4 regions of the Micromonospora sp. NPDC047467 genome follow, and region 3 is predicted to be linked to each of the others. Evidence: riboswitches for the same ligand, from Rfam matches in the RefSeq annotation. Region 3 holds a riboswitch; each other region holds the start of a gene.
The links. Region 3 has a riboswitch for cyclic di-AMP ahead of ABZ780_RS13605 (hypothetical protein). Riboswitches for the same ligand answer to the same signal wherever they lie in the genome.

Region 1 (6,840 bases), on a different contig from region 3:
CTCCGTCCCAACCTGCTGACCCGGCGTGCCGCCGGTGTCGCGTCGACAACCCTCGCGCTGCTGCTCAGCACCGCCGCCGTAGGTGTCGTGCCGGCTGCTTCAGCCCTCTCGGCAGCGCCTGGTGGCGCCTGCGTGGAGCCGGCCGACAGCCACGCCAACGCCCGGATGAGGCCCGGCGGTGCGGCCAAGCACGACCCGAACGAACTGACCGCCGACCAGGTCCGCGACCGGGAAGCCGACCTCGCGGCGGCGTTGCGGGAGCGCGCCAACTTCCGCACGGGTGCCGGCGCGACGGCACTGGCCACCGTCACCATCCCGGTGGTGGTGCACGTGATCCAGGAGAACAGCACCCGGGCCGGCGGCAACATCCCGGACTCGCTGGTCACCGCCCAGATCAACGTGCTCAACCAGGCGTACGCCGGCGCGACCGGCGGCGCGGTCACCGCGTTCGCCTTCCGCCTCGACAAGATCAACCGGGTGACGAACCCATCGTGGTACCCGATCGTGCAGGGCTCGTCGGCGGAGCGGTCGATGAAGTCCTCGCTGCGGGTGGGCGGCAAGAACACGCTCAACATCTACCTCGGCGAACTGAGCAACAACCTGCTGGGCTGGGCGACCTTCCCGCAGCGGAACCTGAGCAGCATGGACGGCGTGGTCGCGCTGAACGAGTCGCTGCCGGGCGGCACCGCCACCAACTACAACCAGGGCGACACCGGCACCCACGAGGTGGGTCACTGGCTGAACCTCTACCACACCTTCCAGGGTGGCTGCGGTGGCTCGGGTGACAGCGTCAGCGACACCCCGGCCGAGGCGTCGCCGGCCTACCAGTGCCCGACCGGGCGCAACACCTGCTCGGCGGCCGGGCTGGACCCGATCACCAACTTCATGGACTACACCTACGACTCGTGCATGTATCAGTTCACCCCGGGACAGGCCAGCCGCATGCTGACCGCCTGGAACGCGTACCGCGCGGCCTAACTTCTCCGCGTACCACCGGTGCCGGCTCCGTCACGACGAAGCCGGCACCGGCGTCTTCGGGCGGTGGTCAGGCGGCCGTGCACTGGACGTCACGGCTGAGACGGGTCGGGCGGGTCTGGGGTACGCCGAGCGGCGCCGCAGCCGTCGGGGCGTGCGGGTCGAGCCAGACCCGAACGGCCGGACGGCTCGGCGGGAGACCAGGAATGCCCGTGATCTGGTGCTCGCGGCGGGTCAGCATCGCCACGTCGACGGTGAACTCGAAGAGCCGCCAGTCGACCTGCGGCTCCGCTCGGGCGGTCTGCGCCAGCCGGGCCACCCGCGCCGGATCGGTCACCGGCCAGGCGTGCCCCGCCACGTAAGCCTCGTCGTCGCTCTCCTCCGGTGGGAACGAGTGCAGCGCATAGCGGCCGTCCCGCTCCAGGTCACGGCGCTTCGGCGAGTCGATGATGAAGCAGAACAGACCCTCGTCGGTGATGACCGGGGAGACCGGATGGACCCGGGGACCGCCGTCGGCGCGGACCGTGGCCAGGTAGCCGAAGCCCGGCCCGTACTGCTGCAGGAGAACGCGGATCCCGTCGGCGAGTCGGGGCTCGTCGGCGGCGAAATCGGACCAGGAAGCCATGCCGGCATTCTATCGAACAAATGTACGAAGAGCGACCTCGACACGCTGGTCACCGCGTGCCTCGCTATGGTGGTCCGATGCTGCTCTCCGACCGCGACCTGGTCACCGAGATCAAGGCCGGCGCGCTGGGCCTGGACCCTTTCGAGCCCACCCTGGTCCAACCGTCCAGCATCGACGTACGACTCGACCGGCTGTTCCGGGTCTTCAACAACCACCTCTACACGCACATCGACCCGGCCATGCAACAGGACGACCTGACCTCGGTGGTCGAGGTGCCCGACGGCGAGCCGTTTGTGCTGCACCCGGGCGAGTTCGTGCTCGCCTCGACGCTGGAGGTGATCTCGCTCGGCGACCAGCTCGCCGGCCGCCTGGAGGGCAAGTCCAGCCTGGGCCGGCTCGGCCTGCTCACCCACTCCACCGCCGGCTTCATCGACCCGGGCTTCTCCGGTCACGTGACGCTGGAGCTGTCCAACGTGGCGAACCTGCCGATCACCCTCTGGCCGGGCATGAAGATCGGGCAGCTCTGCATCTTCCGGCTCTCCTCGCCGGCCGACCACCCGTACGGCTCGGTGGTCTACGGCTCGCGTTACCAGGGTCAGCGGGGGCCGACGCCGAGCCGCTCCTGGCAGAACTGGCGGGCCTGGCCGACCCGCTGAGGGTCGGGTCAACGACGAGGGCCCGCCGCGACGGATCGCGACGGGCCCTCGACCAGCAGAGGCTCAGCCTGGGCGGCCGTAGCTGTGGATCGGGCCGTCGTCGACCTTCTTCATCTTGACGGGTTGACCGGCCTGGGACGCGTGCACCACCCAGCCGTTGCCGACGTACATGCCGACGTGGTGGATGTCGCTGTAGTAGAAGACGAGGTCACCGGGGCGCAGGTCGGCGCGGCTGACGTCCTTGGTCACCCGGCTCTGCTGCGCGGCGTTGTGCGGCAGGGACACCCCGGCCTTGGCCCACGCGGCCAGCATCAGCCCGGAGCAGTCGTACGAGTTCGGGCCCTCGGCGCCCCACACGTAGGGTTTGCCGATCTGGGCGCAGGCGAACTTGACCGCCGTGCCCGCGCCGCCGCCGGGGTAGCTGGCCGGGCAGGGCGCCGGACGCAGCGGACCGCCGCCGCCGTTGCCGTACACCTTGAGGCGCAGCTTCTGGAGCTTGTCGATCTCGGCGTTGATCTGCTTCTTCTTCGCCGCCAGCTGCGCCTCGGTCAGGGTCAGCTGGGCCACCATCTCGTCCAGCGGCGCCTTCTGCCGGGCCAGCTCGTCACGCAGGTCGGACACCTGCTGTACGTCCTGCTGCTGGTTGTGGGCGAACCGGTCGAGCATCTCCAGTTGGCCGACCATCTCGCTGGGTGACCGGCTGCCGAGCACGGCGTTGACGGTGGAGACGTTCTCGCCCATGTACGCGCGGACGGCCAGGGCGCTGACCTTGTCCATCGCGGCGTCGACCTGGCGCTCCAGCGGAGCGATCCGGGCGGCCAGGGCGTCGGCCTGCTTGCGTTTGGCGGCCAGGTCGGTGCGGGTGGCGTTGTGCCGTTCGATGATCGGTTCGAGCTTGTTCCAGTCGGCGTCGATCTGGCGTTCGATCTCGGCGACGGACGGGTCCGCGTGGGCCGCCGTGGCGCTGCCGGTCAGGACGACGGCGACGCCGACCAGGGCGGCGAGGGCGGTGGTGAAGCGGGGCCAGCGTGGACGCGGCGCGGTCGGTGTCGGGTCGGCTGACGCCGACCGCCCGGACGACGGCCGCGGGGCATGAAGTGCCACCGGGGTTCCGTACTCCTTCTTCCTGACCGCCTACCGGGTTAGCTGACGGGTTCGGGCGGGAAGTCGGCGCCCTACCGCAGTGACTGCGGATTCACCCCGGGGAACCTGGGTCCCCGGCTCGCTCGCAAGCGACTCGGCGGTGTCGGTCCGTTACTGCCCGGGACGGGCAGACCTGCCACCGGGCCGACAAATGACCAGAGTAGAGACGGCCGTTACCAATCCGCAACCCGTGGGGCCGTGACACTCCGTACCGATCCGGAGGGGTCACGGACCGTGGGCGAAAGTTTCCTTCCGGACGTGTGCATACATGGAAAGGTATTGACGCAGACTCCCGGCCGGCGGGAGGGTGGCCTCACCCTTACCCACGCAATCTAGGGGGTTCGATGCGCCATCCAACCCTGTCGTCCGGCCGGCACGCACTGCTGGTCACCGCCGTGGTCGCCGCGACCGCACTACCGTTGCCCGCCGGTCCGGCCGCCGCCGCAGCCACCGCCGACCGCCAGCAGCAGTACGCCGCCGCAGCCAGCGAGTACGGCGTACCGACCGCCGTGCTGCTCGGCGTCTCCTATCTGGAGTCCCGCTGGGACAGCAACGCCGGCACACCGAGCACCAGCGGCGGCTACGGCCCGATGCACCTGACCGACGCCCGGCACGTGACCGCCCTGCCCGGACGCGGCCACCACGACGCCGGCACCGAGGACCCGCGCGGCGACGACTCGCGTACCACGCTGGCACCCCGCCACACCGCAGACTCCGCGCCGCCCAGCGCGGCCCTGCAGACCGTGGACGCCGCCGCCGCGCTGACCGGGGCGGCCCCCGAGTCGCTACGCACCGACGCCAACGTGAACATCCGCGGCGGGGCAGCGCTGCTGGCGGCGTACCAACGGGAGTTGGGCGCGCCGGTCGGCGCCGGCAGCGACCCGTCCGCCTGGTACGGCGCGGTGGCCCGTTACGCCGGCGCGGACAGCGCCGACGCCGCGGCGGCCTTCGCCGACGAGGTCTTCACCACCATCGGCGCGGGCGAGTCCCGGGTGACCGACGACGGTCAGCGGGTCACGCTGCCAGCCCGCACGGTACGGCCGGAGCGTTCCTGGCTGGACCGGCTGGGTCTGCGCAAGCTCGCCCGCCCGGATGGTCTGGAGTGCCCGCGCACCATCTCGTGTGAATGGATTCCCGCGCCGTACGAGGCGTTCGGCGACGGGGACTACGGCAACCACGACCTCTCCGACCGGCCCGCCCGGCAGAAGATCGAATACATCGTCATCCACGACACCGAGGCGAGTTGGGCGACCACCCTGAACCTCGTCCAGGACCCGACGTACGTGAGCTGGCACTACTCGCTGCGCTCGGTGGACGGGCACATCGCCCAGCACGTCAAGACCAAGGACGTTGCCTGGCACGCCGGCAACTGGTACGTCAACGCCAAGTCGATCGGGCTCGAACACGAGGGCTTCGCCGCGCAGGGCACCTGGTACACGGAGGCGATGTACCGGACGTCCGCGAAGCTCGTCCGACACCTCGCGCTGCGGTTGGGCATCCCGCTGGACCGCCAGCACATCATCGGCCACGACAACGTGCCCGGCACCACCGCGTCGACCGTGCGCGGGATGCACTGGGACCCGGGACCGTACTGGGACTGGACGCACTACTTCGACCTGCTGCACGCGCCGCGCCTGGACACCGGCACCCCGGCGACCGGCCTGGTCCGGATCGACCCGGACTACGCCACCAACCAGCCGGCGTTCATTGGATGCGTCACCCCCGGCGTTCCGTGCCCGCCGCGCGGATCGTCGTCGGTGGTGCTGCGCACCGCACCGGCCGCGGACGCGCCACTGGTCAACGACATCGCGCTGCGCCCCGACGGCACCCCGAACACGATGGAGGTGTCGGACCACGGCGCCCGCGCCTCCGCCGGCCAGACGTACGCGCTGGCCGGGCGGCAGGGTGACTGGACGGCCATCTGGTACCTCGGGCAGCGGGCCTGGTTCCACAACCCGAAGACCGCACCGACCGCCACCTGGACCGTCGGCGTGGTGGTCACCCCGAAGCCCGGCCGCGCCACCATTCCGGTGTACGGGCGGGCGTACCCGGAGCAGGCCGCCTACCCGGCCGGTGTGCCCTACCAGGCGATCTCGCCGTTGCAGTACACCCTCGCCGCCGGGCAGCGGTACGCCGTCGGCGCGGTGCTGCCCGGTGAGTACTACCGGGCCAGCACGGTCGACGGCTCCTCGCCCGGCGACTGGACGGTGATCCGCGGCGAGAACAGGTACGTGCAGATCCAGTTCGGCCACCGCATCATGTACGTCAACCTGGCCGACGTGCAGGTGCTGCCGTCCCCGGTGGGCGCGCCGCGCTGACCGGCGTACCGCTGAAAACCGCGACGGCCCCCGGTCGGTGACCGGGGGCCGTCGTCGTGCCTGGTGGGGATCAGCCGGGTCGGCGGAACCCGGCGACCGGCATGTGGTTGATGCTTGCCACCTGCACCGGTTTACCGGCGCGCGGGGCGTGCACCATCTGGTCGTTACCCAGATAGAGGCCGACATGGTGCAGGTCGCTGAAGAAGAACACCAGGTCACCGGGGCGGGCGTCGGCCCGCGAGATGGCCTTGCCCTCGTTCCACTGGTTGCCGGTGTGGTGGGTGAGGCTGATCCCGGCCGACTTGTAGGCGTACTGGGTCAGGCCCGAGCAGTCGAACGAGTTCGGGCCGGTGGCACCCCAGACGTACGGCTTGCCGACCTGCTGACAGGCCGTCTTGATCGCCTTCTGGGCCGCCACGTTGACCACACCGTTGATGGTGGGGCAGCCCGTGGTCTTGACCGTGGTCTTGGGCAGCGACGCCTCGAGCTTCTTGATCTCGACGTCGATCTGCTTCTTCTTGGCCGCCAGGTCGTTCTGCTGCTTCGTCTGGGTGCCGATCAGCGCGTCGAGCTTCTCTTTCTCGGCGTCGTACTTGGCCCGGACGGCCAGCACGCCCTCGACCTCCTTGCGCTCACGCGCGGCGAGTCGGTCGAGGAGGGTGAGTTGCTCGGTGAGGGTGTCCGGCTTGGCGCTGACCAGCAGCGCGCCGATCTCCTGCGAGGGGCCCGACATGTAGTAGCGGGACGCGAGGTCACCGACCCGGTTGAGCGCCAACTCACTCTGCAGGGCCAGCGGCTCGATCTTCTTCTGCAGGTCGGCCGACTTCTTGCGGTTGACCTTCAGGTCCGCCCGCACCTTGTTGTACTGCTCGATGGTGGGCTCCAACTGCTCCCACTTCTTGTCGATCTGCGCCTCGATCTCGTCGACCGTGGGCTCAGCCTGCGCCGGAACGGCGAGCATGCCGGCGCCGACGGCCGCGGCGGCGACCAGGACGAGCAGGCGGTGGGCGACCCGGCGTAGACCGCCCGGTCGAACGGACAGCCCCGGGGCGTGACGATGAGGGGGCACGGTTGCCACCGGCATCGACTCCTTTACAACCGACCGCCGGGCGCCTCGCGTGAG
Region 2 (7,004 bases), on a different contig from region 3:
ACCCCAACCAGGACGCCGAGCATCGGGCCGCGGTGGCCGACGGCCAGCACCCGTTCGCGGTGATCGTCGGCTGTTCCGACTCCCGGTTGGCCGCCGAGATCATCTTTGACCGGGGCCTGGGTGACCTCTTCGTGGTCCGCACCGCCGGGCACATCGTGGGCCCGGAGGTGCTGGGCAGCGTCGAGTACGCGGTGACCGTGCTCGGCACCCCTCTGGTGGTGGTGCTCGGCCACGACTCCTGCGGTGCCGTGCAGGCGGCCCGTGAGACGGCCGCCACCGGCACCTCACCCGGAGGGCATCTGCGCACGGTGGTCGACGCGGTGCTGCCCAGCCTGCGGCGAGCCACGGCCGAGGGAGTGGACGACATCGACGGCATCGTCGACATCCACATCGCACAGACCGTCGAGATGCTGCTCGGGCAGTCGCCGGTGCTGGCCGACGCGGTGGCGCAGGGGCGGTGCGCGGTGGTGGGGGTGTCGTACCGCCTCGCCGCAGGTGGAGTGCGTCCGGTGACCCCCGTACCGGCCGGTGCCGCGACGCTCGACGTGCCCGCCGCCCCGGACGGCCCGGCGGCGCCCGCCGCCGCCTGACGTAGCCCGAGACCCGCGACGAGGGCCGCCCCGCGCGATGTGGGGCGGCCCTCGTCGACTGCTGTAGGCGTGGTCAGAGCAGCGACATGTGGACGTGGTCGGTGTGGTTCGACGGCCCGCTGTACGAACTCCACCCGGTCGCCGGGAACCAGATCTGTCGGTTCCAGATCACGTAGTAGATGCCGAGTCGGTCGGCGTTACGGATGAGGAACGCGGCGACGTTGTTGCCGTACTTGCGGGTGTCCTCGTTGTGCCACGGGGCGAAGCCGCTCTTCTGCAGCGACCAGTCGCAGGCGCGGCCCTTCGGGTGCTCCCACGGCCCGCCGGGGCGGTAACAGCCGACGAAGCGGTTGAAGCCGGCCAGCTTGACCTCCTTGTACGCGTGCAGCGTGCGGGGCGTGACGCAGCCGGAGGTGGTCGGGTCGTCCTCGCTGCACGACTGCGGCTTCCAGTCACCGTCGGCGGTGCGACCCGGGCCGATCTTCGCGACCCGCGAGGTGGCATCCACCAGGCCGCCGGTGAAGCCCTTCCCGCCGACGAGGGAGAGCGCCTTGTCCGCCTCGCTCTTGCGCTTCGCCATCAGTGCGGTCTGCTTCTGCTGCTCGCGGACCTCCGTGTCGAGGGCCAGCTTGGCCTGCTCGGCGCGGGCCTTGACCGTGTTGACCTCGGCGAGCTTCTTCTCGTTGACCATGTTCATCTCGTCGAGCGTCGCGGCGCGCTGGACGAAGGAGTCGGGAGCGTCGCTCTCCAGCAGCATCGCGATCGCGCCGATCCGGCCGGTCCGGTACGACTGGGCGGCGATCTGCCCGACCTGCGGGGCCAGCGCCTCCAGGTCGGCTTTGGCCCGGTCGACCTCTATCGCGAGCTCCAACTGCCGCTTCTTGGATTTGTCCAACTTGGACTTGGCGGCGGAGTAGTCGCGGTTGGCCTGCTCGATGACGTCGTTGAGCAGCTTTGGCTCGCTGTCCTCCTCGTGCCCGGACGGTGTGGGGGTCGCCGGGGCGGCGTGGGCTGGGAGGGGCCCGGCAAGCACGGTCAGTGCGGCGATCACGGCCACCACGGGTGTCAACCAGCGGCGTAGGGGTGCCGTCACAATGTTCCCTTCCGTCGACCGCCGACCGGGTTAGCTGACGGGTTCGGGGCGGAAGTGGCCCCTACCGCTGCTGCGGATTCACCCCACGTGCCTGGGTCCCCGGCTCGCCGGTTGGCGATTGGGCGGTGGCACCGCAGGCGCCGCTTCGCGCCTACATCGGTAACCGGCAGCGAGGTTACCCGAGAGTCGACCGGGTGAGCTACGCCTGGATGCCCACCAAAAGCGTCATTTCGCCATGGCGTTGAGTGACCAGTGACGTGGCCTCCAGGACGACTGCCCGATCCGGTCACGCTGAGGAGTGTCACCATGCCGTATCTGTGCTCCTGTTCGACTGCGGCCACGGATCGGTGGCGGTGGGTGGGGGTGGGGTCCGCGTCTGGTCCGGCCCGTCGGGTCGACCCGTTCGCGGTGAGCCGAGTGCCGCCAGTGCCTCTGCCCGGTCCGGTCGGGGGCGCGGGGCGGGAGCATCGGCGGACGGGGTGGCATCCGACCGCCCGGCCGCGGTCACCACCGCGGCCAGCCCGGTGGTCAGCGGCACGGCGGCGATCAGGCCGAGTGTGGCTACCGCGCTGCGAACGATCTCCTGCGCGAGGAACTCACTGGTGAGGATCTGCGCGATCGGCCGCGAGTCGGCGGTGAGCAGGAGCAACAGGGGGAGTGACGCGCCCGCGTACGCCAGGACGATGGTGTTGACCGTGGAGGCGATGTGGGCGCGGCCGACCCGGGTGGCCGCCCGGTAGAGCTGCAACCGGGTCAGCCCCGGGTTGGCGTTCGCCAACTCGGTGACGGTGGCCGCCTGGGTGACCGTCACGTCGTCGAGCACGCCGAGCGACCCGATGATGATCCCGGCGAGCAGCAGACCGTGCAGGTCCACGTCGCCCTGGAACATCGACAGCGTCGTCGCCTCCTCACTGCCGAAGCCGGTGAGGTGGGTGGCGGCCGTGGCGATGGTGGCGAGGACGCCGGTGAGGATGAGGCTGCCCAGGGTGCCGAGCACCGCGACCGAGGTCTGCGCGGTGACCCCGTGCGTCAGGTAGAGCACCACGAACATGATCAGCGCGGCGCCGACCACCGCCACCAGCAGCGGTGACCCCCCGGCGGCGATGCCCGGCAGCACGAAGGTGAGCAGGATCGCGAAGCTGGCCGCCAGCCCCGCGAGCGCGGCGAGGCCCCGCCATCGGCCGAACGCGACGATCGCGGCGGCGAAGACCACCGCCAGCCACAGCAGCGGCGTTCCCCGCTGGTGCTCGGCGATGTTCCAACTGCTGGCGGCGGGATCGGTCGGATCGGTCAACTCGACCATGATGACCTCGTCGCCCACCGCCACCCGGGGCGCTCCGGGCCCGGCGGGGACCGGGGTCTGGACCTGCTGCCCAGCGCTCGGCCCGTCCTCCACCCGTACGTCCACCGTGCCGCACGGCCCGTCCCCGGCGGCCGATGTGCCCTCGGGGTTCGCCGCCGGCGGGCAGGGCTCGGTCACCACCCGGGTCACCGTGCCGTGGTATCGCGGCACGTCCGCTTCGCCACCGGCGCGCGGTGACCCGTCGCGCGGCCAGAGCACCACCGCGGCGAGGACGGTGGCCACGAAGAGCGGCACCACCGTCGCGACGAGGATCCGTCGCACCCCCGGCGGGGCGGGCGGAGCGGAACGGCTGTGGTCGGAACCCAATGCGAGAACTCCCAACGATCCGGTGCGGGGTACGTGTCAGCGGACCGGTCGGTTCACCGTTGACAGGGAAACGGCTGCGAGAGGCGCGATGGACCGCCGACTGACGATCGTTCGATCACGGACGGTAATCGCCCGGCACGGTTGACCGGCAGTGGCGCCACGACGTGGTGGCGCCGCAGCCTGGGTGTGCGGCGTCGTATGGAGAGTCATCCTGGGAAATGCTAACCAGGCCACAGCGGGCTTGCAGTTCGTGACGGGGTGTCGGATAGGCGAACCACTCGCGTGGCGGCCACCGGCGGGGCATGTTGGAGGAATGCCCGCTCCGTCAGCGCCCGACCCCGACCGCCAGCGGCACGCCACCCCCGCCGCGCCCACGCAGCACGCGGAGCACGACAAGCACGCGGGGCATGACAAGCACGTCGGGCACGATCCGGCGATGTTCCGTCGCCGCTTCTGGGTCTGCCTGGTGCTCACCATCCCGGTGGTCCTGACCAGCCATCTCGTCTCGGATCAGCTGGGCCTGAGCGACGTACCGGGCCGATCCTGGGTGGGCCCGGTGCTCGGTTCGGTGGTGTTCTGGTGGGGCGGCTGGCCGTTCCTGGTCGGCGCGGTCCGGGAGGTACGGGACCGGGCACCGGGCATGATGCTGCTGATCGCGATGGCGATCACCGTGGCCTACACCGCATCGCTGGCCACCAGCGTGGGCGCCTTCGACCTGGACTTCTGGTGGGAGTTGGCCGCGCTGGTCACCATCATGCTGCTGGGGCACTGGCAGGAGATGAAGGCCATCGGGCAGGCGCGGGGCGCGCTCGCGGCGCTGGCCGCGCTGCTGCCGGACGAGGCCGAGCGGGTGGCTGCGGACGGGCGGGTCGAGGCGGTGCCGGTGACCGACCTGCGGATCGACGACGTGGTGCTGGTCCGCCCGGGGGGTCGGGTGCCGGCGGACGGCCGGATCGTCGAGGGTGACGCCGAACTGGACGAATCGATGATCACCGGTGAGTCCCGGCCGGTAGCGCGGTCGACGGGCGATCGGGTGGTGGCCGGTACGGTGGCCACCGACTCGGCTGTCCGGGTCCGTGTCGAGGCGCTCGGTGAGCAGACCGCCCTCGCCGGCATCCAGCGGATGGTCGCGCAGGCGCAGGCCTCCGGTGGCCGGGCGCAACTGTTGGCCGACCGGTTCGCCGCCGCGCTGTTCTACGTGGCCACCGGCACCGCTGTGCTGACCGTGCTGGTCTGGACCGCGCTCGGTCAGCCCGACGAGGCGGTGGTCCGCGCGGTCACGGTTCTGGTGATCGCGTGCCCGCACGCGCTCGGTCTGGCCATCCCTCTGGTCGTCGCGCTCTCGACCGCGCTGGCCGCGCGGTCCGGAATCCTGATCAAGGACCGGTTGGCGTTGGAGCGGATGCGGACCGTCGGCGCGGTGCTCTTCGACAAGACCGGCACCCTCACCCGAGGCGAGCACGTGGTCACCGACGTGGTGGTGGCGGCGGGCACCGAGCGGGGCGAGGTGCTGCGGATCGCGGCGGGCGTCGAGTCGGACAGCGAGCATCCGCTGGCCCGGGCGATCGTGACGGCGGCCGGGCGTGCCGGCCCGGCCTCGGCTGCCAAGTTCCGATCGCTGCCGGGCCGCGGTGTGCAGGCCACCGTCGACGGTACGGAGTACGCGGTGGGCGGGCCGGCGCTGCTGCGGGAGCTGGGCCTGTCGCTCCCGGCGGAGTTGGAGGAGGCGACCGGGCGGTGGTCGGCGCGGGGCGCGGCGGTGCTGCATCTGGTGCGGCTGCCGGGGACCGTGCTCGGCGCGTTCGCGTTGACCGACGAGGTGCGTCCGGAGGCTCAGCGGGCCATCGGCGAGCTGCGTGCCGAGGGCGTACGGACGATCGCCATGATCACGGGTGACGCCCGTCCGGTGGCCGAGGCGGTCGCGGCCCAACTCGGCTTCCGGCCCGGAGTCGACGAGGTCTTCGCCGAGGTGCTGCCAGCGGAGAAGGACAGCCGGGTGGCCGAGCTCCAGGGGCGAGGGCTGACCGTGGCGATGGTCGGCGACGGAGTGAACGACGCGCCCGCGTTGGCCCGAGCGGACGTGGGCATCGCGATCGGGGCGGGCACCGATGTCGCGATCGAGTCCGCCGGGGTGGTGTTGGCGTCGTCGGACCCGCGCGGGGTGGGTGCCGTGGTCCGGCTGTCCCGGGCGTCGTACCGGAAGATGCGGCAGAACCTGGCCTGGGCGGCGGGCTACAACGTGGTGGCGCTGCCGCTGGCGGCGGGAGTGCTGGCCTGGGCGGGTGTGGCGTTGAGCCCGGCGGTGGCCGCGCTGTTGATGTCCGCGTCCACCATCGTCGTGGCGCTCAACGCGCAGTTGCTGCGCCGGGTCCGTCTCGACCCGGCACCGGACTGAGGGTCGTCAGCCGCGCTTCATGAGCCGGCCGACCGCCGCCATCATCTCGGTGGCCATCTCGTCGGCCCGGCCCTCGGCCGCCCCCTCGTGCATGCAGTGCCGGGCGTGCCCGTCGAGCAGGCCCAGGGCCACCTTGTCGAGTGCGGCCTGGATCGCGGAGATCTGGGTGAGCACGTCGATGCAGTAGCGGTCCTCGTCGACCATCTTCTCGATGCCCCGGACCTGCCCCTCGACGCGCCGAAGTCGCGTGAGTAGCTGGTCCTTGCTGGCGGTGTATCCGCGGATCGGGGTCGGTGCGGTCATGGCGACCAGGATAGCGTACCCCTGGGGGGTATGGTACTGTCGCTCTCGCCGGGATACCCCCACCGGGTACCGGTACATGACAAGGGCACGGATCCGTCTCCGACTTACCCCCGGGGGGTATAGGCTCGGAGATGACAGAGGGAGACATTCGATGGTCAGCACGACGTACCAGGTGAAGGGCATGACCTGCGGGCACTGCGTCAGCGCGGTCAGCGCCGAGGTGGGCGCCATCGCGGGCGTGCACGACGTTCAGGTCGACCTCGGCACCGGCCAGGTCACCGTCAGCAGCGAGCAGCCGGTGGCCGTGGAGTCGGTCCGGGCCGCCGTCGACGAGGCCGGCTACGACCTCGTCGAGGCGTGATCGGGCGGCCCGGGATGAACACGGTGACCAGGCTGGGCGGTTTCGCCCTCGGTCTCGCGGCGGTCTTCGGCGCGGCGTACGGGATCGGCCGGGTCGCCGACCCGGCCGCTCCGAGCGCCGAGAGCCGGCACGACGGCGGCGCCGCCCACACCTCGGGCCCCACCGCGCACGACGAGGCGGCCGGTCTGCTCCCCGGTGGCCTGCTCGTCTCCGACCGTGGCTACACCCTCGAACCGGTCGCCGCGCCGGCCGGCGAGTTCGCGTTCCGGATCGCCGGGCCGGACGGCCGCCCGGTGACCCGGTACGACGTGGCGCACGACAAGCGGATGCACCTGATCGTGGCCCGGCGCGACCTGTCCGGCTTCCGCCACGTCCACCCCGACCTCGCACCGGACGGCACCTGGCGGGTCGACAACCCGCTGGCCGGCCCCGGGCAGTGGCGGGCGTTCGCCGACTTCACCCCGACCGGCGGTGAGCCGCTGACCCTCGGGGTGGACGTGACAGTCCCCGGCGCGCTGACCGAACGGCCCCTGCCCGCCCCGGCCACCAGCACCACCGTCGACGGCTACACGGTCACGCTGACCGGTGAGCCG
Region 3 (7,004 bases):
CACACCCGAGGTGCTTCCCGGCGCCTGAGCGTCGACCATCCTGCCCGTCAGGGCTGCTCATCCAGGCCGGTCAGGTCCACGTCGGCCGCCTCGGTGACCGCCCGGATGGCGGTCACCGAGGCGTACCCGCCGGCCAGCAACGCCACGTCCGTGCCGGGCTGCGCGGCCTGCCCCGGCTCCTCCAACGAGGTACGCACGAAGCCGTGCCCCGACTCGGCCACCGTCATCTGCACCTGACCGAAGCTGGCCAGCGAACCACGGCGCACCCCGCGCAGCCGGCCGTGCGGCAGGTCGGGGGCGTTGACGTTGAGCACGCTCTCCAGCGGCCCGGCGGTCAGCCGGGGCAGCAGGTCCAGGGCGACCCGGGCGGCGGTGCTCCAGTGCCGCTCGGCGTCGCGTACCCGGGCTGCGGCGTCCACCGCCGCGCCACCGCTGGCGGCCGTCGCCTCACCCGCCGACAGCACGTCCAGCGACACCGCCATCGCCCGACAGCCGTTCGTGGCGGCGGTGAACGCGGCACCAACCGTGCCGGAGTGCAGCACGGCGCGGCCGGCGTTCGCGCCCCGGTTGATGCCGGACAACACCACCGACGGCGGTGGGCCGAACGCGCCGTGCAGCGCGATAAGCGTGATGAACCCGGGCGAGCCACCGACCCCGTACGCCGGCACACCCGGCAGGTCCGGGAGCGGATGGTCGTGCACCACCACCCGGCCGTCCCGTTCCACCGCGCTCATCGCGGCGCTGGTGCCGCTCGCCTCCTCCAGCGGCGCCGCGACCACCACGTCCAGGCCCCGCTGCGCCGCGGCCCAGGCCAGCGCCTGGATGCCCGGCGCGGCGATCCCGTCGTCGTTGGTGACCAGCACCCGCAGGGTCATCTCTCGACCGCCCGGTCGGCCAGCTCGTCGGGGGTGGTCCGCTCCTGCGGCCGGCTGTCCGCCGGGACCAGCCGGACGCGTTCCACCAGCCCGGTTATCGAGTCCAACCGGCCGGTGCCCAGGCCGTGCCGGGTCACGTTCAGCGCCCCGGCTGCGGCACCGGTGCGGATGGCGGTCCGGATGTCCCCGCCGCGAGCGACAACGGCGGCAACCCCGGCGGTCATCGAGTCGCCCGCGCCGCGCGGGTCGGCGGCCTCCAACCGGGGCATCTCCACCTCGAAGAGCTCCCCGTCGATCAGCGCCAACGCCGGCTGGTCGGCCCGGCTCACCACCACCGTCTCGGCGCCGGCGGCGTGCAGTTCGTACATCGCCCGGGTCAGCTCCGCGCTGTCGTCGCTGCTGGCGCGGCCGTCGCGGATCAGCTCCTCATGGCTCACCTTGAGGAAGAACACTCCGCCCTCCAGTGCCGCGCCAAGATGATCACCGGAGAGGTCGACCACCACCCGGCTGCCGTTGGCGCCGAGATCGGCGGCGAAGCGCCGGTACACGTCGGCCGGGACCAGCCACGGCGCGTTGGGCCCACTGAGGACGCTCACCTCGGCGCGGAGGCCCTCGCCGAGCGCCAGGTTGTACAACTCGTCGAGCTCGTGCCGGCTCAGCGGCTGCCCCGGCACGTCGGCGACTTCCTGCCGGGAGCCGTCCCGACGGTCGTGCACGTACCCGCCGCTACCGGAGTCACGGACCACCACCTTGAGGTCCACGCCCTCGCTGACCAGCAGTGGCTCCAGCACCTGGCCGATCTCGCCGCCGAGTGCGGCGCAGAGCACCACGTCGACCCCGAGCGACAGCACCATGCGGGCCTGCCAGACACCCTGCCCGCCGGGGTGCAGGTGCAGTTCGGGATGGTCGTTCGGCTGGTCCACCGTCACCGTCAGCTGCGGAGTGGGCGCGAAGACCATCACGTGCCCGCTCACCGAGCATCGCCGTTCATGTCTCCGCCCTCCGTCACGACCGGTGATATCCCCACAGCCGACGGTAGTGATAACGCGCCGCGAATGCCGGGGCAACGGCCGGCGTCCGTCCGGGCGTTGCCAGCCTGACCGGGGTACGGGACGATCGTGCGACCATCGACGGCAGGAGACGGTGTGTTCAGCAGCGATACGTTCAGCTACACCGTCCAGGCCCGCTGCTCACTCGCCGACGCGGCGGCGTTGCTGAGCGACCTGACCCGCCAGGGCGAGCTGCATCCGCTGATCATCCGGGTTCGCCGGGTCCCGCCCCGGCCCGGCGCCCGGGCCAGCTACACGATCAACGACCGGCTGGCCGCCGGCCCGCTGCGCTTCAAAACCACCTACCAGGCGGACGTGCTGGTCTGCGAGGACGACGAGATCGTCACGGTGGCCCGCCAGTGGCCGGCCACCACGGTGCGCAACCACACCCGGCTACGCACCGAGCCGGACGGCCTGGTCCGGATCGACGTCGAGATCACCCTGCGGGCGCCAGCGCCCCTTTTCCGGTACGCGTTTCGCCAGGCCAGAGCCGCCCACCTGGCCCTGGCGACCCGACTCGGCGCGGCCCTCGACCGCACCGACAACCCCCCAACCCCCGCCTGACCACACCCGCGCCCACGCCGCCCCGCCCACGCGCGCCGTGCCGCCGCGCCCTCGCGCCCTCGCGCGCCGCCGCGCCGCGCCGCGAGCCGCGTCCTGTGCGCGGCGACCTCGCCATGATCGTGCTCGATCCAGGATGTAGTGGCCTCCGGCTGCTTGCGAGGCCACTACATCCTGGTTGCAGCGCGATCATGGCTGGCGTTGCCGGGCAATCGGGGTGCGGCCGGTGCCAGGCCAGCCCGCTCAGCGGCCTGAGGGCCGACGGCCGGCGCCCCACATCGGAGAGGCGCCGGCCGGGTCGGGTCAGTACACGGACAGGTGCACGTGGTTGGTGTGATCGCTGGACGGGTCGCCGCCCGCTCCGCTGTAGGACTTCCACCCGCTGCTGGGTAGCCAGATCTGCCTGTACCAGATCACGTACAGCACGGCGAGTCGGTCGGCGTTGCGGATGAAGTACGCGGCCAGGTTGTTGCCGTACGTCTTGTCGCCGCCGGTGGCGTCTCCGCCGAAGCCGTTCTTCTGCGCGGCGAAGTCGCAGGCCCGGCCCTTGGGGTGCTCGCCGGAGCCGCCGGAGCGGTGGCAGGAGACGTACCGGGTGAAGCCGGCGGCCTTGGCCTGGTTGAGGGCGTGCAGGGTGCGGGGGGTAATGCAGCCGTTGGCCGGGGTCGGGTCGTTGACGCTGCACGACTCGGACGGCCAGGAGCCGTCGGAGTTGCGCGGCGCGGCCTTGGCGTTGGCGCTGGAGGTGCCCCGGTTGGAGTTGGTGTCGGCGGTGGTGGTCTGCGGCTTGGTGGTGGCCACGGTCAGGGCTCGCTCGGCCTGTTCCTTGCGCTTGGCCATCACCTCGACCTGCTTGCGCTGCTCGCGGATCTCGCCGTCGAGGGCGACGCGGGTGCGGTTGGCCTCGTCCTTGGTGGCGAGGAGGTCGCGCAGTGCCCGGTCCTCGTTGGCGGCGACCACGTCCAGCGCGGCGGCCCGGTCCATGAAGCCTTCGGGGGTGTTGGTGCTGAGCAGCGCCGAGACGGTGCTGAGCCGGCCGGTGCGGTACGCGACGCCGGCGATCTGACCGACCTTGCCGTTGCGCTCGTTCATCTCGGCTTCGGTGGTCTTCAGTTTGGTGGCGAGTTGCTGCTGCCGTTGTACGGAGGTGTCCAGGGCGCGCTTCGCGTCGAGGTAGCCCTTGCTGGCCGCTTCGAGCTGGGCCCGCAGGGCCGGGGTGCCACCCTCTTCGTCGTCGCTGGGTGCTGCGGCGGCCCGCTGGGCGGCCGGGGGAGCGGCCGAGGCTGCGCCGGCCGGGATCGCGACGCCGAGGGTGAACATCATGACGATCAGCGCCGCCAGTCGGGCGGCGGGGGGTCGTGCTGGTGCCACTATGCGTGTCCTTCCGTTAGCCGCCGACCGGGTTAGCTGACGGGTTCGGGACGGAAGATCCCTACCGCTGACGCGGATGCACCCCAGGAACGTGGTTCCCCGGTTCGCCCTCTCGGGCGATTAGGCGGCGGCCCCCACCGGCGCCGGGAGGGCGCCGCCTGGTGGTGGCCGAGACCGAGCCTACCGGTGCCGCTGGGGCAGGTGCAGCCAATGTGACGGACGGTGCCTACGTCGTCACCGTGAATGTCGACTAATGCGATGAAATCTCGGCAAATTGTCACCAGGTGACGGCACCGCAGGCACCGGGTGCGGCCCCGGGCTCGATCTGGAGCGTGGCGTGCTCGATCCGGAAGTCTTCCTGGAGGGCGGCACGCGCGGCGGTGAGCACGGCGCCGACCTCCGCGCCGGGGGCCATGGTCAGGTGTGCGGAGGCCACCTCCATGCCCGAGGTGAGCGTCCAGACGTGCAGGTCGTGCACCTCGACGACGCCGGGCACGGCGGCCAGCCGGTCGTGCACGGCGGTGACCTGGAGGTGTTCCGGGGCGGCCTGCACCAGGATGCGGACCGCGGCGCGGCCGAGCCGCCAGGTGCGCGGCAGGATGAACACGCCGATGGCGACCGCCACCAGTGGGTCGGCCCACCACCAGTCGGTGACCGTGATGAGCAGTGCCGCCCCGATCACGCCGACCGAGCCGAGCAGGTCGCCGAGCACCTCCAGGTAGGCGCCCTGGAGGTTGATGCTCTCCCGGGCCCCGGTGCGGAGCAGGGCGAACGCGACCACGTTCGCGAGCAGGCCGAGTACGGCCACCGCGAGCATCGGGCCGGCCACCACCTCGTGCGGGTCGCCGAACCGGCGGATCGCCTCGATCACCACGTAGATCGCCACGCCGGAGAGCAGGACGGCGTTGGCCAGGGCGGCGAGCACCTCGAGGCGGTAGAGCCCGAAGGTGCGCTGCGGGTCGCCGGTGGCCCGTTGGGTGGCGGTGATCGCGGCGAGCGCCATCCCGATGCCGAGCACGTCGGTGAACATGTGCCCGGCGTCGGAGAGCAGGGCCAGCGAGCCGGTGTGCAGGGCGGCCACCGCCTCGACCACCATCAGGGTGGCGAGCAGCCCGAATGCCGCCCAGAGTCGGCCCCGGTGCTGGTGCGCGGCATTGGCGACCGAGGCGTGGTGGTGGTCATGACCTGCACCCACGACACCCACCCTCCGTTGCCGTCCGGGACCGGGTCAAATGTATGCTCACATCGCTATGTATGCAACTGTCCGGCAGTGCCGACTCCGGGCCGCGCCGATTCGGATTCAGCCGATCGGGTCGATGGTGGTGAGCCGCTGGGTGGCACGGGACAGCGCGACGTAGAGCGTGCGTACGCCCGCCCCCGGATCCGCCCGGATCTCGCTCGGTGCGACAAGCACCACGCCGTCGTACTCCATGCCCTTGGCCTCCAGGCTGGTCACCACCTGTAGCCGCGACGCGCCGAGCGCGCCGAGCCAACCGGCGACCTCGTCCCGGCGGGGGACCGGCGTGATCACCCCCACCGTGCCGTCCACCTCGGCCAGCAGGCCGGCGGCCGCCTCCACGACCGCGGTCTCCAACCCGGCTGCCGGCACCACCAGCTCCACCGGGTCGACCCCGGTGGAGCGGACGGCCCTCGGCAGCGGCAGGTCCGGATAGAGCCGGCGGATCTCGGCCGCCGCCACCGCGAAGATCTCCGCCGAGTTGCGGTAGTTGGTGGTCAGCGTGAAGTCGTGCCGCTTGCGGCGGCCCAACGCCTGGTCCCGGGCTCGGGCCAGCTCCTCCGGGTCGCCGGTCCACGCGGTCTGCGCCGGGTCGCCCACCACGGTCCACGAGGCCAGCCGGCCGCGCCGGCCGATCATCCGCCACTGCATCGGCGAGACGTCCTGCGCCTCGTCCACCACCACGTGCGCGTAGTCCCGGTAGTCCGCCGGGCGCTCCCGCGCCGCCGCGCGGGCCGCCCGCTGGCGGTCGCCGAGGGTGGTCAGCTCCCGGACCCCACCGGCGAGCTGGAACGGGTCGCGCCGGGCCCGCGCCGGCTGCGCCGGCTTGCCGAGCAGCGCGTCCAACTCGTCCAGCAGCGCGATGTCGGCGATGGTGAGGCCGTCGGTGTCCAGGCTCCGGTACGCCGCCTCGAGCAGCCGGATCTCCGCGCCGGAGAGGATGCCGCCGGCGTACCGACGCAGCCGGTCCGGACGGGCCAGCCAACCGAGTACGTGCCGGGGGTGCAGCCGGGGCCACCACGCCTTGAGGAACTCGCGGAACTCCGGCCGCTCGGCGATCTCGCCCTCGAAGGACCGCTGCTCCGGCAGCCGGCCGGTGCCGGTGTTCAGACGACGGGCCTGCGCCCAGAGCGCGGCGAAGATCCCGTCGAAGCCGGCCCGGCGGGCCTCGTTGCGTCGGGCGCCCCGGTGCAGCGCGCGGTCCCGGATCGCGTCCAACTCGGCGCGGTCCAGCCGCAGCAACCCGCCCCGGTAGAGCAGCCGCAGCTCACTTGGCCCGCCCGGCACCGCGTCCCGGGCGGCCTGCTCCAGCACCCGACGCATCCGCAGCGAGCCCTTCACCGCCGCCACCTCCGGCGGATCGGTGCGGGTGGCCGTCATCCCCGGGAAGAGCGTGCCCAGCGAGTGCAGGGTCGCCGTGTCCTCGCCGAGCGAGGGCAGCACCGAGGCGATGTACTCGACGAAGACGGTGGACGGGCCGACCACCATGATGCCGCCACCGGCGTACCGGCTGCGGTCGGAGTACAGCAGGAAGGCCGCCCGGTGCAGGGCGACGGCGGTCTTGCCGGTGCCCGGTCCGCCGGCGACGATCGTCACCCCGGAACCGGGCGACCGGATCGCCTCGTCCTGCTCCCGCTGGATCGTCGCCACGATGTCCCGCATGCCCCGGCCGGTGGCCTGGGACAGGGTAGCCAGCAGCGCGCCGTCGCCGACCACCGTCATCCCCTCCGGCGTGGCGGTGGGATCGAGCAGGTCGTCCTCGATGCGGGTGACCCGCTCCCGCCGGGACTGGATGGTCCGGCGCCGCACCACGCCCAGCGGCTGCGCCGGGGTGGCCTGGTAGAACGCGGCGGCGGCCGGCGCACGCCAGTCGACGACCAGCGTGGTGGCGTCCTCGTCGCGGATGCCGAG
Region 4 (7,004 bases), on a different contig from region 3:
CGCTGCGCTGTACGAGCGCGCAGGATGGCGGTGTGTCAGCACCAGCACGGCACCATGGACCGCTCCTGACGGCGGCCCGGTGTCGCTGCGCCACTACACGCTGCGTCACCGCGCGCCGGGCTCCGACGTCGGACTGGCCAGCGCCGCGAGGCGACGGGCGAGCAGCCCCGCGGCCTCGCGCAGCTCGGGAGGCTCCAGCACCTCGACCTCGTAGTTCAGGCGGGCGACGTGCGCGGCGATCCAGTCCAGGCTCTCCCCGCCGACGACCAGCACACACCACCCGTCGCGGTCGTCCTCGACGCGGCCCACCTGGGGCGGCACCAACTCCCGCACCCGGTCGGGCGGGGCGTGCACCCGGAGCCGGGCGAGATACCGGTACGGCGCCTCGGTCACCGACCGTTGCACGAAGGCGACCGGGTCCGGATGCTCGCCCGCCCGGAAGCGCCAGGTCGTCGCCACCGCGGTCCGCATCCGATCCAGGCGGAACGTGCGCCAGTCGTCGCGGTCGACGTCCCGGGCCATCAGGTACCAGCGGCGGCCGGTCGTGACCATCCGGATCGGCTCGACCGTGCGTTCCCGCTCCCCACCGGCCCGTCCGGCGTAGGTGAACCGCACCCGCACGGCGTCGCGACAGGCTCGCGCGAGCGTCACCAGCAGTTCCGCGTCGATCTCGGGCACCGGGCCGATGAGCGTCTCCGTGGAGTTGTGCACCGCCCGCACCTCGGCCCGCAGCCGCGACGGCATCACCTGGTCGAGCTTCGCCAGTGCCCGTAGGGCTGCCTCACCCGCCCCGGCCACCGTGCCGCCCGAGGCGAGCCGCAGGGAGACCGCCGTCGCGATCGCCTCCTCGTCGTCGAGGAGCAGCGGCGGCAGCCGGGTGCCCGCGCCGAGCTGATAGCCGCCGCCGACACCGGGGGCCGCGTGCACGGGATAGCCGAGCGCCCGCAGTCGCTGCACGTCGCGGCGTACGCAGCGGCCGGTGACCCCCAGCTCGGTGGCGAGCTCGGCGGCCGTCCAGGACAGCCGCCGCTGCAGCAGCCCCAGCAACCGCAGCACCCGCTCGGTCGTCCCCTCGACGGTCACCCGCCGATGGTTGCACACATTGCGGAACGATCCTGTCCGCGATCCGGGGGAGGCTGGGATCATGACCGACCAGACCAGGAAACAGGGAGCTGCCATGGCCCGCGACATGCAGATCACGTTCGACTGCGCCGACCCGGCCGGCTTGGCGACATTCTGGACCGAGGCGCTCGGCTACCAGGTGCAGGGCCCGCCCGGAGACTTCGCGTCATGGGAGCAGGCGCTGGAGGCGATGGGAGTGCCCCCGGAGAACCGTAACGACGCCTCGGCGGTGGTCGATCCCGACGGCTCGGGGCCGCGTCTGTTCTTCCAACGGGTTCCGGAGCACAAGCAGGTGAAGAACCGCGTCCACATCGACGTGCGGGCTGCTCCCGGGCTTGAGGGTGACGAGCGGATGGGGGCCCTGGAGGCGGAGGCCGAGCGACTCGTCTCGCACGGCGCCACACGGCTCAGTCGCCACGAACCCGCTCCCCCGCTGGGCGCCGGCCACATCATCATGGCCGACCCCGAGGGCAACGAATTCTGCCTCGACTGACCGGGCGTTCGCCCAGCTCACTGCCATGACGGCCGGACGCCATGCGAACATATGTACGTGTCACCCGGGGCCAGCATCCTGCACGCCGACCTGGACGCCTTCTACGCGTCCGTCGAGCAGCGTGACGACCCACGCCTGCGCGGGCGGCCGGTGATCGTCGGCGGCGGCGTGGTGCTCGCGGCCAGCTACGAGGCGAAGGCACGGGGCGTCCGCAGCGCGATGGGCGGCCAGCAGGCGCGTCGTCTGTGCCCGGACGCGATAGTGGTGCCGCCCCGGATGTCGGCGTACACGCGGGCCAGCCGGGCGGTGTTCGAGATCTTCCGGCAGACCACACCGCTGGTCGAGGGGCTCTCCATCGACGAGGCGTTCCTCGATGTGGGCGGCCTGCGCCGGCTGGCCGGGGCGCCGGCCGACATCGCCGAGCGGCTGCGCCGGGAGGTCCGCGACCAGGTCCACCTGCCGATCACGGTGGGTGTGGCCCGGACGAAGTTCCTGGCGAAGGTGGCCAGCGGGGTGGCGAAGCCGGACGGGCTGCTGGTCGTCGCGCCGGACGCCGAGTTGGCGTTCCTGCACCCGCTGCCGGTGGAACGGCTCTGGGGCGTCGGCCCGGTCACCGCCGCCAAGTTGCGCGAGCGGCGGATCCGTACCGTCGGGGAGGTGGCCCGCCTCGGCGAGGCGGCGCTGGTGTCCCTGCTCGGCGCGGGCGCCGGCCGGCACCTGCACGCCCTGGCCCACAATCGCGACCCGCGGGCGGTGCAGGTCGGCCGACGGCGCGGCTCGATGGGCGCGCAGCACGCGTTGAGTCGTACCCCGCACGCGCCCGCGGAGTTGGACGCCATCCTGGCGGGCCTGGTGGACCGGGTCACCCGGCGGATGCGGGCGGCCGGTCGATCCGGGCGCACGGTGATGCTGCGGCTGCGCTTCGGTGACTACACCCGGGCCACCCGCTCGCACACCCTGGGCAAGGCGACCGCGGACACGACACCCCTGCTGGCCGCCGCGCGGGCGCTGCTGCGGACGGCGCTGCCGGAGGTCGGCCGGCGGGGCGTCACGCTGATCGGCGTGTCGGTGGGCAACCTCGACGACAACCCTGTTCAACCGGAGCTGCCGTTCGACGCCACCCCCGGAGCCGACCTGGACGCCGCGGTCGACGCGGTCCGTGACCGGTTCGGGTCGACGGCGCTCACCCGCGCGGTGCTGCTCGGCCGGGACCCGGGCGTCGAGATGCCGCGGCTGCCAGATTGACCGGTCCGCGTGCTTTTCCACCTGCTCAAGCTGCGATCGGAGACACATCACAGCAGGTCGGCGGTTTAGCCAGCGGCTGACAGGTGACCCTTGGGGGGTACAGCCTGACAAGGGGGGACCCACACGATGTCCGACGACACCAGCAACCGACCGAGCCGTCGCACCGAACGCCCGCACGACGTGACCGACCCTCTGCTCTGGCAGTTGGCGGTGGATGTGCTCAGCGCCCACGAGCCGGACGACGAGGGTCTCTGCCGCAACCTCCAGTGCGCCGGGCAGTCCTGGCCGTGCGCGGCCCGCAACGGCGCCGAGCAGTCGCTGCGCCTGTCCCGTAGCAACCACGACTCGGCCGAGGCTCCCATCGACGGCGGCGCGGACCGTCCCGGGGAGACCGCCGTGCCCGCCCCCCGCTGGGGCTGGAACGCCGGCCCGGCGGCGTCGCAGCGAGGGCCGAAGGCGTCCGTCTCGGCGGCGTGACGGCGGCCCGCACGGGCATCCGGGCTGACAGCACGACACACACGAACGCTCGGCCGGTGACCCGGCCGAGCGTTCGTGTGTGTCAACCGTCAGAGGCTGAGCCGCTGACCCGGGAAGATCAGACCCGGGTCGGCACCGACCAGCTGCCGATTGCGCTCGTACAGGGCCTGCCAGCCGCCGGCCTGCCGGTGGCTCTGCGCGATCTCGGACAGCGTGTCGCCCGGCTTCACCACGTACGTGTCGCCACTGGCCGCCGGGGTGGTGCGCTCGTGGTTGCGGGTCGCCGGCTGCTCGCCGCGCGACGACCGCTCCTTTGGCTTGGTGGTCTTGTCGGACTTCGACGACTTCGAGGTGGACTTCGTCGACTTCGTGGCGGAGCCGCTCGACGAGCCGCCCTTCTTGCCGCAGGTCGGCCACGCGCCGATGCCCTGCCCCTTGAGCACCTTCTCGGCGATGGCGATCTGCTCGCCGCGGCTGGCCAGGTCGGCGCGGGCGGCGTACTTCTTGCCGCCGTAACCGGCCCAGGTGCTCTGCGCGAACTGCAGACCGCCGTAGTAGCCGTTACCGGTGTTGATCTTCCAGTTGCCACCGGACTCGCACTTGGCGATCGCGTCCCAGTTGACCGCGGCCTGCGCCGGGGCCGCCGGCCCGAAGAGCGCGACGGCGCCGGTGACCGCGCCGACGGCCAGGGTGCCGACGGCGAGGCGGCGGGTGGTGACCCGTCGATGACGGGGGGTGTAGACAGACGTCATGGTGAGCTTCCTCCACGCCGGCGAGGTGAGCTGTCGGGTTCGGGCCGAGGAGCCCGGCCGCGCGGTGGCGGCTTCACCCCGAGGTGACGATGCACCGAGGAACGTTGGGTCCCCCGCTCCTGCCCGGGTGACTGGGTTCCGACGACCGGGGGCAGGATTTGGCGTTGCCGGCCGTGGTGTCCGCTGTGGCGAACCCGACCGACGTTAGGCACGGTCGATGACGATCGCCCAACCGCTGTGAAGTTCTTCACCGGGCCACGCTGAGCGGCCCGCTCAGCGGTTGCGAACCCCGCTGACCTGTGAAGTGACCACGATGGACCGTTTCCGATCAGGTCGACTGAAGCGGCCGGCGGCGCCCGACTGTTCGGGCGGCCGCCGGCCGGGGAAAACGGTCTACAGGGTACGGGCCAGCCGATCGGCGAGCGTCCGGGTGAAGCGGGCCGGGTCGGCCAGGTCGCCGCCCTCGGCGAGCACCGCCAGGCCGTACAGCAGCTCGGCGGTTTCGGTGAGGGTTTCGGCGGAATCGCCCTGCTCGTGGGCCTTACGGAGCGCGGCGACCAGAGGATGACCGGGATTGATCTCCAGGATGCGCTTCGTCGATGGGATCTCGTGCCCCATCGCCCGGTACATCTTCTCCAGGGTCGGCGTGAGGTCGTGCGCGTCACCCACCACACAGGCCGGTGAGGTGGTGAGCCGCGACGACAGGCGGACCTCCCGGACGCTGTCGGCCAGGGTGGTGCCCAGCCAGTCCACCAGCGCCGCGAACTCCTGCCGCTGCTGCTCGCGCTCGGCCTCGGCCTGCTGCTTCTCCTCGTCGGTGTCCAGGTCGACCTCACCCTTGGCGATCGACCGCAACGGCCGGCCGTCGTACGCGCCGACCCGCTCGACCCACACCTCGTCGACCTGATCGGTGAGCAGCAGCACCTCGTGGCCCTTGGCCCGGAACGCCTCCAGGTGCGGGGAGTTCTCGATGGTGGCCCGGGAGTCGCCGGTGGCGTACCAGATGTCGCTCTGGCCGTCCTTCATCCGGGACACGTAACCGGCCAGGTCGGTGGGCTCCGCCGGGTCGTGGGTGGAGGCCACCGACAGGATGTCCAGCAGGGTGTCGCGGTTGTCGGTGTCGTCGATCAGGCCTTCCTTGACCACCGCGCCGAACTCGGTCCAGAAGGTCCGGTAGCGCTCGGCGTGGTTGGCCTTGAGGTCCTTGACCGCGGCGAGGACCTTCTTCACCAGGCGGCGGCGGACGATCTGGATCTGCCGGTCCTGCTGGAGGATCTCCCGGGAGATGTTCAGCGACAGGTCGTGCGCGTCGACCACACCCTTGACGAAGCGCAGGTAGGTCGGGACGAGCGCCTCGCAGTCGTCCATGATGAACACGCGCTTGACGTAGAGCTGGACGCCTCGGCGGCCCTGCGGGGAGAACAGGTCCAGTGGGGCGTGGCTGGGCAGGAACAGCAGCGCCTCGTACTCGAAGGTGCCCTCGCCCTTCATGTGCACGACCTCGAGCGGGTCGGCCCAGTCGTGGCTGACGTGCTTGTAGAACTCGTTGTACTCGGCGGCGTCGACCTCGTCGCGGGGCCGCGCCCAGAGCGCCTTCATCGAGTTGAGGGTCTGCACCTCGCTGGTGGCGTCCGCGCCGTCGGCGCCGGGGCGCTCGACGGTCATCCGGATCGGCCAGGCGATGAAGTCGGAGTATCGCTTGACGATCTCCCGGATGGTCCACTCGGCGGTGTAGTCGTGCAGGTTGTCCTCGGTGTCGGCCGGCTTGAGGTGCAGCGTCACCGTGGTGCCCTGCGGCGCCTCGTCGACCGTCTCGATCGAGTACGTCCCCTCGCCGGTGGACTCCCAGCGGGTGCCGCCGGTCTCGCCGGCCTTGCGGGTCAGCAGGGTGACCCGGTCGGCGACCATGAACGCGGCGTAGAAGCCGACGCCGAACTGCCCGATCAGGTCCTGCGAGGCGCGAGCGTCGGCGGACTCCCGCAGTTGGCGCAGCAACTCGGCGGTGCCGGACTTGGCGATCGTGCCGATCAGCTGGACGACCTCGTCGCGGGTCATCCCGATGCCGTTGTCCCGGACGGTCAGGGTGCGGGCGTCCCGGTCGACCTCGATGGTCACGTGCAGGTCGTCGGTGTCGGCGACGAGGTCCTTGTCGACCATCGTGGCCAGTCGCAGTTTGTCCAGTGCGTCGGACGCGTTCGAGATGAGTTCCCGCAGGAAGACGTCCTTGTTCGAATAGATCGAGTGGACCACCAACTGCAGGAGCTGACGCGCCTCGGCCTGGAACTCCAACGTCTCGGCCTGGTTGCTCACACCGTCTCCCTTCTCGGCTCGTGCGGAGGTTCGCGCACAGGATACGAGTCGTCACCGGTTGGGTCGTGCCCGCGTCCGGGTCATATTCCCGATCCAGGAGGGCGACTCTCGTGACCTACCTGACTTTGCCCAACAGAAGTCAGGTCGGCTAGCGTGACGCCCATGAAAATCGCTGGAAGCACCGCCCTCGTCACCGGCGCCAACCGCGGCTTCGGCCGGCACCTGGCCGCCGAACTCGTCGCCCGCGGCGCGACCGTCTACGCCGGCGCCCGCAACCCGGACACCGTCGACCTGCCCGGCGTGACGCCGGTGCGCCTCGACATCACCGACCCCGCCTCGGTCACCGCCGCCGCCCAGCTCGCCGGCGACGTGAACCTCCTGATCAACAACGCCGGCATCGACTCCGGAACCAACCTGCTCGACGGCGACCTGGACCTCGTCCGACTCGAACTGGAGACCCACTACCTGGGCACCCTGTCGATGATCCGGACGTTCGAGCCGGTCATCGTCGGCAACGGCGGCGGGACGATCCTCAACGTGCTCTCGGTGCTGTCCTGGGTGAATTTCCCAAGGCACGCGGCCTACGGCGCCGCGAAGTCGGCCGA

Region 1: another riboswitch for cyclic di-AMP. It lies ahead of ABZ780_RS04200 (NlpC/P60 family protein); the one in region 3 lies ahead of ABZ780_RS13605 (hypothetical protein).
Region 2: another riboswitch for cyclic di-AMP. It lies ahead of ABZ780_RS06660 (hypothetical protein); the one in region 3 lies ahead of ABZ780_RS13605 (hypothetical protein).
Region 4: another riboswitch for cyclic di-AMP. It lies ahead of ABZ780_RS21925 (transglycosylase family protein); the one in region 3 lies ahead of ABZ780_RS13605 (hypothetical protein).

The regions. Positions count from the first base shown of each region.
Region 1 is NZ_JBEYTO010000002.1:3,300-10,139, reverse strand. Features, by position in the region: gene ABZ780_RS04215 (zinc metalloprotease) at 1-978, shown strand, start outside; gene ABZ780_RS04210 (pyridoxamine 5'-phosphate oxidase family protein) at 1,046-1,600, opposite strand; gene dcd (dCTP deaminase) at 1,678-2,256, shown strand; gene ABZ780_RS04200 (NlpC/P60 family protein) at 2,320-3,360, opposite strand; cyclic di-AMP (ydaO/yuaA leader) riboswitch at 3,374-3,509, opposite strand; gene ABZ780_RS04195 (N-acetylmuramoyl-L-alanine amidase) at 3,744-5,717, shown strand; gene ABZ780_RS04190 (NlpC/P60 family protein) at 5,788-6,801, opposite strand.
Region 2 is NZ_JBEYTO010000002.1:524,050-531,053, forward strand. Features, by position in the region: gene ABZ780_RS06655 (carbonic anhydrase) at 1-590, shown strand, start outside; gene ABZ780_RS06660 (hypothetical protein) at 664-1,683, opposite strand; cyclic di-AMP (ydaO/yuaA leader) riboswitch at 1,688-1,818, opposite strand; gene ABZ780_RS06665 (YibE/F family protein) at 1,985-3,352, opposite strand; gene ABZ780_RS06670 (heavy metal translocating P-type ATPase) at 3,789-5,747, shown strand; gene ABZ780_RS06675 (metal-sensitive transcriptional regulator) at 5,754-6,050, opposite strand; gene ABZ780_RS06680 (copper ion binding protein) at 6,202-6,411, shown strand; gene ABZ780_RS06685 (hypothetical protein) at 6,426-7,004, shown strand, end outside.
Region 3 is NZ_JBEYTO010000004.1:231,560-238,563, forward strand. Features, by position in the region: gene ABZ780_RS13585 (STAS domain-containing protein) at 1-28, shown strand, start outside; gene ABZ780_RS13590 (5'/3'-nucleotidase SurE) at 48-875, opposite strand; gene ABZ780_RS13595 (PfkB family carbohydrate kinase) at 872-1,849, opposite strand; gene ABZ780_RS13600 (SRPBCC family protein) at 2,021-2,488, shown strand; gene ABZ780_RS13605 (hypothetical protein) at 2,789-3,808, opposite strand; cyclic di-AMP (ydaO/yuaA leader) riboswitch at 3,862-3,993, opposite strand; gene ABZ780_RS13610 (cation diffusion facilitator family transporter) at 4,134-5,051, opposite strand; gene ABZ780_RS13615 (AAA family ATPase) at 5,157-7,004, opposite strand, start outside.
Region 4 is NZ_JBEYTO010000007.1:402,571-409,574, forward strand. Features, by position in the region: gene ABZ780_RS21900 (GNAT family N-acetyltransferase) at 1-214, shown strand, start outside; gene ABZ780_RS21905 (YafY family protein) at 106-1,083, opposite strand; gene ABZ780_RS21910 (VOC family protein) at 1,178-1,615, shown strand; gene dinB (DNA polymerase IV) at 1,673-2,860, shown strand; gene ABZ780_RS21920 (hypothetical protein) at 2,987-3,337, shown strand; gene ABZ780_RS21925 (transglycosylase family protein) at 3,427-4,089, opposite strand; cyclic di-AMP (ydaO/yuaA leader) riboswitch at 4,091-4,263, opposite strand; gene htpG (molecular chaperone HtpG) at 4,483-6,399, opposite strand; gene ABZ780_RS21935 (SDR family oxidoreductase) at 6,562-7,004, shown strand, end outside.